Regions from separate parts of the Chryseobacterium sp. KCF3-3 genome, predicted to be linked through region 3. Evidence: riboswitches for the same ligand, from Rfam matches in the RefSeq annotation. Region 3 holds a riboswitch; each other region holds the start of a gene.
What was found. A riboswitch is a leader RNA that binds a small molecule or an ion and turns the genes downstream of it on or off. The one in region 3 is predicted to bind cobalamin.
Positions count from the first base shown of each region.

Region 1: it holds a riboswitch for cobalamin, as region 3 does, so the genes downstream of both, ACKTTZ_RS10260 (TonB-dependent receptor) here and ACKTTZ_RS01275 (acyl-CoA thioesterase) in region 3, are expected to answer to the same signal.
Region 2: it holds a riboswitch for cobalamin, as region 3 does, so the genes downstream of both, prpB (methylisocitrate lyase) here and ACKTTZ_RS01275 (acyl-CoA thioesterase) in region 3, are expected to answer to the same signal.

Region 1 covers NZ_AP035792.1:2,302,186-2,305,468, forward strand. Annotated here, with positions in the region: gene ACKTTZ_RS10250 (cytochrome-c peroxidase) at 1-220, shown strand, start outside; gene ACKTTZ_RS10255 (transporter) at 233-1,180, shown strand; cobalamin riboswitch at 1,273-1,458, shown strand; gene ACKTTZ_RS10260 (TonB-dependent receptor) at 1,567-2,655, shown strand; gene ACKTTZ_RS10265 (TonB-dependent receptor domain-containing protein) at 2,691-3,283, shown strand, end outside.
Region 2 covers NZ_AP035792.1:3,110,905-3,114,187, forward strand. Annotated here, with positions in the region: gene ACKTTZ_RS14040 (bifunctional 2-methylcitrate dehydratase/aconitate hydratase) at 1-77, opposite strand, end outside; gene prpC (2-methylcitrate synthase) at 111-1,265, opposite strand; gene prpB (methylisocitrate lyase) at 1,252-2,160, opposite strand; cobalamin riboswitch at 2,608-2,801, opposite strand; gene ACKTTZ_RS14055 (hypothetical protein) at 3,050-3,283, shown strand, end outside.
Region 3 covers NZ_AP035792.1:269,307-272,589, reverse strand. Annotated here, with positions in the region: gene ACKTTZ_RS01285 (XAC2610-related protein) at 1-401, shown strand, start outside; gene ACKTTZ_RS01280 (HD domain-containing protein) at 403-993, shown strand; gene ACKTTZ_RS01275 (acyl-CoA thioesterase) at 1,053-1,436, opposite strand; cobalamin riboswitch at 1,552-1,732, opposite strand; gene ACKTTZ_RS01270 (hypothetical protein) at 1,766-2,566, opposite strand; gene ACKTTZ_RS01265 (ATP-binding cassette domain-containing protein) at 2,597-3,259, opposite strand.

The DNA of each region.
Region 1 (3,283 bases), 2.0 Mb from region 3:
CACCGCACCTTATATGCATGACGGAAGGTTTTACACGTTAGACGCTGTACTCAATTTTTATTCAGATCAGGTAGAAGATAATGCCAACCTTGATCCACAGCTGAAACAGAACGGACATGTGGGAATTGCCATGAATAGTCAGGAAAAACAATCAATCATTGCGTTCCTGAAAACATTGTCGGATAAAAGTTTTATATCCAATCCAAAATTTGCAGAATAATTTATAGAAAACATGAAGAAGATTATAGTGATAGTAAGTTTGATCCTGTTGAGTCAGTATCAGGCAAAAACCATTAGAGACAGTGCTTATAGTGCTCCGGAAACCTTTAGCAGATTCGATTTTGATGATGATTGTGATGCCTGTGGGTGTGCTGCAGGAAACGGATCTTCCGGCTTTGAATCTTTACTGAATCCACAGTTTATCGGAATCAAATACTTTGCACAGCATTATAAAGCGAAAGAGAACTTGTTTGTAAAAGACCTGACACAGGATCAGTATTTCAATACGCTGCAGCTTTGGGGGAAAATTCCACTGACTAAAAAGTTGAGTGTATATGCGAGCCTGCCATTCCATTTTCATGAGAAGAAAACCATGCAGGGAGATATTAAAATCAATGGGATTGGAGATCTGAACCTGATGGGAATTTATCAGCTGATGAGCTCTAAAGATAATTTCCATCACCTGAGCGGAGGTTTGGGTGTGAAAATTCCTTTGGGAAAATTTGATGAAAAAGGAGCATCCGGAGTCAATCCGAGTTTTCAGCTGGGAACCGGAAGCTGGGATTATCAGGCAGCTTTGAATTATAAGTTTCAGAAAAATAAAGTAGCCTTATTGGTCAATACAGATTATACCATCAAAACAGAGAATAAGAAAAATTACCGTTTCGGAAACCAATGGAATTATGCTGCAACAGGTTTTTATCAGGTTGCGGGGAATGAAAAATCTATTTTTTCTGTAAAAACGGGAGTTCAGGGAGAAGTTTATGCTCAGAACAAACAGTTCGATGAAGCCTTGCCTAATACTGCTGGAAGTGCTTTGTATGGAAAATTGGGATTTGAAGCTTCTTATAAAAAACTCAGTCTTGGAAGTGAGATCATGCTTCCTATGTATACGCATCTGGCGGGAGGAGATATTGAAGCAAAATCGAGATTCAGTGTTTTCCTGAATATTGGAATTTAAAGTGACACCCTCAATAAAATGACGTTAAAGCTCCTTCGGGAGCTTTAATTGTTTATGAATCATGATTTTAATTGGGGATTAGGAATAATTATTTATCTTTGCCGAAATTTGGTGAGCCCTAAAAAGCTCTTAAAAGGGAATCCGGTGAAAATCCGGAACAGACCCGCTGCTGTAAGCTCCGCACCAAAGTTTTTGAAGAATATATCCACTGTTTTTTAATGGGAAGGATTTCAAAAATGGAGTAAGTCAGAAGACCTGCCAGAAAATAATCGTTTGACGCTTTCGTGGAATAAAGCTTAGGACATCAATGATTCTGTGCAGTGACAGCTGTGCTTTGTCGTTGTATTCTTATATCCATTAGCGTCTTCATTACCCTAAATGAGCTAATGGCGGCAAAACTAATTACTTCTGCAATTCATAAAGCTGTTTTCACAATATTGGTGATCACATCTCAACTTTTATCTTCTCAAACCAAGAAAAACGACAGCCTTCAGGAAGAGACTATTAAAGGAATCAATCTTTACAAAAAGAATTTTAAAGAAATCCTTCCGGCACAAATCCTACAGGGAGAGCAGCTGGAAAGACTGAATAGTCATTCTGTTGCTGATGCACTGCGGTACTTTTCAGGTGTTCAGATTAAAGATTACGGCGGATTGGGTGGTTTGAAAACCATTAATATCCGAAGTATGGGAAGTCAGCATGTGGGTGTTTTCTATGACGGAATTCAATTGGGAAATGCCCAAAACGGACTGGTGGATCTGGGACGATATTCTCTGGATGATCTGGAAGAAATATCATTGTATAACGGACAGAAAAGTGAGATTTTCCAGCCGGCAAAAGACTTCGGGTCTTCAGGGGCTATCTATTTGCAGCCTAAAATACCAGTATTTAAAGGAAATAGAAAAACCAATTTGGTGATAAGAGCAAAAAGTGCTTCCATTGATCTCTTTAATCCTTCATTCCGGTTGGAACAGAAGATTTCAGACAGGGTTTCTGCCAGCTTCAGTGGAGAATTTATGCAGAGTGACGGAATTTACAGATTTCGTTATGCCAAGAAATATCCTGATGGACAACAGGCTTATGATACCATTGCAAAGAGACAGGATTCAGATATTCGGGCAAAACGTTTTGAAACTTCTTTAAACGGAACTTTAAATAACGGAAGCTGGAATATCCGTGGTTACGGTTATATTTCAGACCGCGGAATGCCGGCACCTATTGTGAATGGCCGTTTCGAAGGAAGAGGAGCGAGGCTTTCCGATGAGAATTATTTTGTACAGGCTAATCTGAGAAAAAAACTGTTCCCGAAATTTGAAACACAGCTGAAAGCAAAATTTGCTTACGATTATACCCATTTTATGGATACGGTTCGTTCGCAGTCTATTATTTATACTGATAATACCTATTTCAAAGAGAGCTCTACCTTTCTTCATCGAATATCTATTCCATTACTCCCAATTGGGATGTCAGCCTGAGTGGAGACTTTCAGTACAATAATCTGGATGCCAATCTGGATAACTTTTCTTATCCTACACGTTATACCACATTGGTCGCATTGGCGACAACCTATCAGTGGAACAGATTCAAAATTCTGGGAAGCCTTTTAGGAACCTTTACTTTTGAAGAAGTAAGAAAAAATAAAAGACCGGGAGATGCCAGAGAGTGGACGCCAGCCGTATTTATGAGCTATCAGCCGGAAATCATTCCTGAGCTTACCCTAAGAGCTTTCTATAAAAGGATTTTCAGACTTCCAACCTTTAATGATTTGTATTATACCAATATCGGAAATACTTATCTGAAACCGGAATTCACCAATCAATATGATGTAGGATTTACTTATCAGAAGAATTATACCAACCGTTTCTTTAAAACATTTTATGCTAAAGTAGACGGTTACTACAATAAAGTGCAGGATAAAATTGTAGCTGCCCCTAACGGAAGCATGTTCCGCTGGCTGATGATGAACCTGGGAATGGTTGAAATCATTGGAGCTGATGTGAATGTGCAGACTGAGTTTCAGGTGGGAAAAGTCAATTTTAGACCATTGCTTTCTTATACTTATCAAAGCGCAAGAGATATCAGTGATCCGGAAGATACTTTCTA
Region 2 (3,283 bases), 2.8 Mb from region 3:
TAGCGTAATACATAATCTGCAATATCTGTTAATACCTGATCCGGCTGTGGTCTTTCGTTTGAAATGTGTGATGACATCTTTATTTTTTAGTTTAATTATGAATTGATTTTTTATTTTCTGTTTTCGATGTTGACAAAGTCTTTATTTTCAGGGCCTGTATAATTGGCACTTGGGCGGATAATTTTTCCATCCTGTCTTTGTTCGATAATGTGTGCACTCCATCCTGTGACTCTGGAGATAACGAATAACGGAGTGAACATCAATGTGGGAACTCCCATCAGGTGATAAGATACCGCAGAGAACCAGTCCAGATTCGGGAACATTTTCTTTTCTCCCCACATCACAGTTTCCAGTCTTTCAGCAATATTATACAGCAGCATGTCTCCGGCTTCTTCGGAAAGTTCTTTGGCTACTTTTTTTATCACTACGTTTCTTGGGTCCGATATGGTATAAACAGGATGTCCGAATCCGATGATTACTTCTTTGTCAGCAATACGTTTTCTGATGTCTTCTTCTGCTTCATCAGGAGAATTGTAGCGGCTTTGGATTTCGAAAGCTACTTCATTGGCTCCTCCATGTTTTGGACCTCTCAAAGCACCAATAGCTCCTGTGATACAAGAATAAAAGTCCGATGAGGTTCCGGCAATAACTCGGGCAGTGAACGTAGATGCATTAAACTCATGTTCAGCATACAGATTAAGAGATATTTCCATTGCTTTCACCCACGAATCCGGTGCTTTTTTACCATGCAGCAAATGAAGGAAATGTCCGCCAATAGTATCATCGTCCGTTTCTACATTGATCTCTTTGCCATTGTGTGTATAGTGATACCAATATAAAAGTCCTGAACTGAAGGAAGCCAGTAGTTTGTCGGCAATATCTCTTGCTCCCGCAACATTGTGGTCATCTTTTTCAGGCTGAATACTTCCGATTGCTGAAACCATTGAACGCATAACGTCCATTGGATGTGCGGCTGCCGGAATACTTTTTAAGATATTTCTTACAGAGTGGGGAAGTCCTCTCAGTGATTTTAATTTTGCTTTATAGTTTTTGAGTTGAGCTTCAGTAGGCAGCTGGCCATAAATCAGAAGATAGGCTACTTCCTCAAATTGTGCTCTTTCTGCAAGATCCAAAATATCATAACCTCTGTAATGAAGGTCATTTCCACTTTTTCCTACACTGCAAAGAGCAGTATTGCCTGCTGTTACCCCTGAAAGAGCTACACTTTTTTTAGGTTTAAATGTTGGTTCGCTATTCGTTGACATGAGTATTTTGTTTAAAAAGGTTATCTAATTTTTGTTCATAATCATAGTAGCCGATGCTTTGATAGAGTTCTTCTCTGGTCTGCATCGTATCCAGTACGTTAGCTTGTGTTCCATCCTGACGGATATGCTGGTAGACATTCTGTGCTGCTTTATTGGCTGCCCTGAATGCGGAAAGAGGGTAGAGGATAAGCCCTACACCTGCGTTTTTCAGTTCTTCAACGGTGTACATTTTGATCATCCCAAACTCAGTAATGTTGGCTAATACGGGGATTCCGGCAGCATCAACAAATTTTTGATAAAAACTTAAATCGGGTACTGCTTCGGCAAAAATGAAATCTGCACCAGCTTCCTTGTAGGCGATGGCTCTTTCTAATGTTTTTTCAAGACCTTCATTTGCAAAAGCGTCTGTTCTGGCTCCAATCACAAAATTTTCATCGGTACGGGCATCTGCAGCCGCTTTAAGTCGGTCTACCATTTCCTCTTTGCTTACGATTTCTTTTCCAGGACGGTGTCCGCAACGTTTTGCACCCACCTGATCCTCAATGTGAATGGCTGCTGCACCAGCTTTGATTAATGATTTAATAGTTCGGGCAACATTAAAGGCAGAAGGTCCAAATCCTGTATCAATATCCACCAAAAGGGGTAAATCACAAATATTAGTAATACGCTGAACATCTATGAGTACATCATCCAGAGTGGTAATCCCTAAATCAGGAATTCCTAAAGATCCTGCAGCAACACCTCCTCCTGAAAGATAGATTGCATTAAAACCAGCCTGCTGTGCCAATAATGCATGATTGGCATTGATGGCTCCCACAATCTGAAGGGGATTTTCTTTTTCCATTGCCTCCCGGAATTTCAGGCCGGGGGATTTCCAGTTTTCATTTTTGATCATTTTAATATGTATTGTTGAGTTGAAATTTGTTTATCAGTGAAGAAGCCGGGAATCTGTAAAGACATAGCTTTTGAGTAAAAAAAGAAAAGATGGGTGACAATTTGAGAAATCTTACTATCCTGCAGCTGATGAGAATTTTGATAAAATCTTCCTGAGCAGGTCTGTAAAATAAACCTGTTACGACTCCACGAATAATTAAGATTGCTTTGGTACACCATTACTTTTTACATTGATTAAATCCTATAAAAAGTCCTCAGTAAACTTCGCGGTGCTTTATGAAGAAAGAAAAATTACGGAAAGGGGATACGAATGAGCCACAGAATCATGAGAAGTACCCAATGTACACTCATATCCATCTCAAAAAAATAACATAGGTTGATAAAACTGTTTTTATCACACTATATCCATATCGTATCATACCTGACTGTAAGCTTCAAATCGCGAAAGCATCGTCAATACGAAATAGGCAGGTCTCCTGACTTGTAACGGTTTTTATCATCCTTCCCATATGAAAAATATACAGTGGATATCAATTGATAAAAACTTTTTGTTTGTTACTTACAGTTGCGCGACAGTTCGTGATTTACACACGATTCCCTTTTAATACACAGCTAAGTGTAACCAGTTTCGGTTGATAAAGAAGGTTTTAAGAACTCCTTGGTGGTAAATATAAGTATTTTATAATAACGAAAAAGATATTTTATGTAATCAATAGTTTTTTTACTGTAATCTATTGGAAATGCTTAAGTTGTGATGGGTGTTTTAGGGTGAAAACGGATTATTTGTGTTGTTAAATTAATATAAAAGATAACCGAAAAATTAAAGATAGTTAATAAATTTACTGTTCTTCTTTCATTTTATAAATTTTATTAATCGTATATTATTGATTATGGTAGACATTGCAGAATTTAAACAAAATCTGGGTTTGAGTGAAGTTCCTGTAGAGCTTGAAAAACTGATTTACTTCCAGAATACCATTTCCTCGTTTGAAAATTATTCGCAAGGCTTTGGTGTGTTAATCGATAGTAAATCCGGACTGAAAAGCTGGAGTGATGATGAAAGTTTTTTGAATAGTATGCTGCCTTTTGCTCAGGCCAATGGTTCAGGTTCATTCTATGCAATC
Region 3 (3,283 bases):
ATGACTTTAATTTCGATGGAACGGAAGATGTTGCGATACGAAACGGAAATATGGGAAATTATAGCGGAGCATCTTATGACGTATATGTCTTCAACAAAACAAGAATGGGGTTTGTAAAAAGCGAGGAACTTACAGAGCTGGGTTCAAATGGTCTGGATATTTTTGATGTCGATGCCCAGCGTAAACGTCTTATTTCTTATGGAAAGTCCGGCTGCTGTGATATTTTTACCACAGAATATGCTGTAATTCCGAATAAAGGACTTGACAAAGTTTTTGAAAAAGAAGAGGATATGAGTGTTGAAGGCTCTGTAAAAGTGACCACTAAAGAAAAGATAAATAATAAATGGATTACCAAAACAAAGGTATATCCGTCTGATCAATATAACAGAAATAAGAAGTAAGATGAAAATTCAGAAAGAGATTGATTTTATTCTGGCAGTAGATGCACTTAAAAACGTACAGCGAAGAAATTATAATGCAGATGATTCCCGAAGAGAGAATACAGCGGAACACTCCTGGCAGATTATTATTCTGGCTCAGATCCTTTATCCGTATGCTAAAAACCGTGCAGATATTGATTTGTTGAGAGTGATAAGAATGCTTTCCATTCATGATCTTGTAGAAATAGAAGCGGGAGATACTTTTATTTTTGACGAAAAAGCAATGGTAGGAAAGTTTGAAAGAGAGAAAGCTTCGGCCCAGAAAATCTTTGGAATTCTGGATGAACCTTTGCGTTCGGAATTTTTTAATTTATGGCTGGAATTTGAGGATGAGAAAACTCCTGATGCTATTTTTGCGTGTGGAATTGATAGAATCATGCCGTTTATCTTAAATTCTCATACTTCCGGAAAAAGCTGGACAGAAGCTGGAGTGACAGAAAGACAAATCCGAAATATGCTTGAAAATGCGATCAGAAGAGCATCGGATGAAATGGGAGAGGCTTTTGAGCTTTTATTGAATAAAAGTCTGGAAACAGAAAAAGTGCTGAAATAATTTCAATGAAAAATATAATAAAGCATCGGGCGGCCAATGGCCGCCCGATGCTTTATTATTTATAGTATCTGAATTGGTTTCTTGAATTCGTCAATCGCTACAAAAGTAAAATCACCTATAATTGCTTTTTCTCTTTCATAGGAATACATCTGTTCAGTATAAATTTCAACATTCACTTTCATACTGGTTTTTCCCACGTATGAAACTTTCCCGATCAGCTCAACAATGGTTCCGGCAGGAATAGGTTTTTTGAAATCGATCTTATCGCTGCTTACCGTTACCACTCTTTTTCTGGCAAAACGGGTTGCTGTGATAAAAGCTACCTCATCCATCAGCTGCATTGCTGTACCTCCAAAAAGGGTATCATAGTGATTGGTTGTGTTAGGGAAAACCGCTTTAAAGATTCTGGTTTCGGATGCTTCAATTCTTTCTTCTGTAGTCATATATCATTATTAATTAAAGCGATGTGAAATGATATTAAAACAACAGAATAATGACAGGAACTTATAGAATTCCTGAAACAATCCATCAGATCAATACAACTTCAAATCGCGAAAGTTACATGTTTAAGAAAAAGGCAGGTCTCCTGACTTGTAGCATCATTTATCTCCTTCCCATGCCTCGCACAGTGGATCTTTGATAAAGATTTCAGCTACTTACAGTTGCGCGACAGTCCGTGATTTTCACACGGTTCCCTTTTAATCTGCAGTGATGCAGAACCAATTTCTGTGATGAATAAGTGTAAAACTTTTCGGGTGCAAAAATAATGAATTTATTCCGGATTATGGAAAATAATCTGGCTGATTACTCTTCCTTTCTTAATCGTCCAGAGTGTAGTGTATCTGTTTTCTCCTGAACCGTTTATCATATAAAGGAAAATATTATCGTTATCAAGGGAAGTAACTCCAATGTTCTCAAAATCCATGGTAGGCTGGAACATATTTTTGATGGCTTCTCTTACAAAAACAGAACCTCTTCCGGGTTGCTGTACTCTGATGGATTTGATTTCGGTCATTCCTTCGGGAAGGTCATTTCCGATTCCCCATGGTTTTACTTTATCAATGGTAAGAATTTTTCCTTCTGCATCTTTTTCTTTTTTACGGTATCCGGCATTGGAAGGATAAATATCAATCACCACTTTGCTTCTTTGGGCAGTAGGAATCTTAGGATCAGAATTGTCTGTAAAAATAAGGGATTTTCCGTTTTTAGATCTAGATGGAGTGTAGGCAGGGAGCTGGTCCACATAGGCAATACGTCCTTTATTCACCATGCCTTCCTTATCAAGAGTTTCATAACGTACAAAAGGCTTGTCGTCATCTTGTTTCTCAGGATATTTGATCCAGATCCATTCCGTTTCTCCGGGAGCTGGTTTTACATAAACAAATACATCTCCTTTACGCATACGGATCTTGTCTACAATTTTTCGGTAATCGTCTTTATGTACACGTACATTGGCATATCCTTCTTCAGCTTTTACAACTCCAAAAGGAACTTTTGTCTGCCCTTTTACAAAGGCAATAGATAAAATACTGAAAGCGGATAAATAGAATGCTTTATTTATGAAAGTCATCATGAAAATTTTTTGATCCCTCAAATATATAAATTAAATGCTTTTCGGAAGATAATTATACCGTTGCAGTTCTTTTAAATCTTGTATTTGTTTCAGATAGCCTTCACGAAGAAGAAATATTTGGTGTGAAATATCGAGAACCTCCTGATAATTATGATCAGAAATAATGAATCCTTTATACTTAGACTGTTCAATGATTGCTGTTTTCAATGCTGTAGAAATTTTCGGAGAAAGACTGTGGAAGGGTTCATCAAGTAAAATAAAATCCGCTTCGGAATAAATAATCATTAAAGCTTCAATGACTCTCTGCTCACCTCTGGAAAGATTTTTAGGTTTCTCTGACAAAAAAGGACGGATCAGATCTGAAGTGAATAATAGATCAGTATTTTTCTTATTGCAAAAAAGAGGAATTAAGCTTTTAATGGTATTGTATTTTGGCAAGAAAGTATCCTGTGGCAGGTAGGCAATTCTGTTTTTTCTGTCGGAAATGCTTTTCAGAACTTTATCATTGTACCTTATAAACTGGGTATCGCTACTTATAGTTCCGAAAATAATTTTTAATAATGTCGATTTTCCAACACCATTTCTGCCCAGAATTCCAATAATCTGCCCGGTTTCACATGCCAAATAAATATCCTGAAGGATCTTATTTTCTTTAAAAGACTTGGTGATGCTGTCAATATGAAGCTTACTCATAGAATTCCTGTTATTATTTTGACA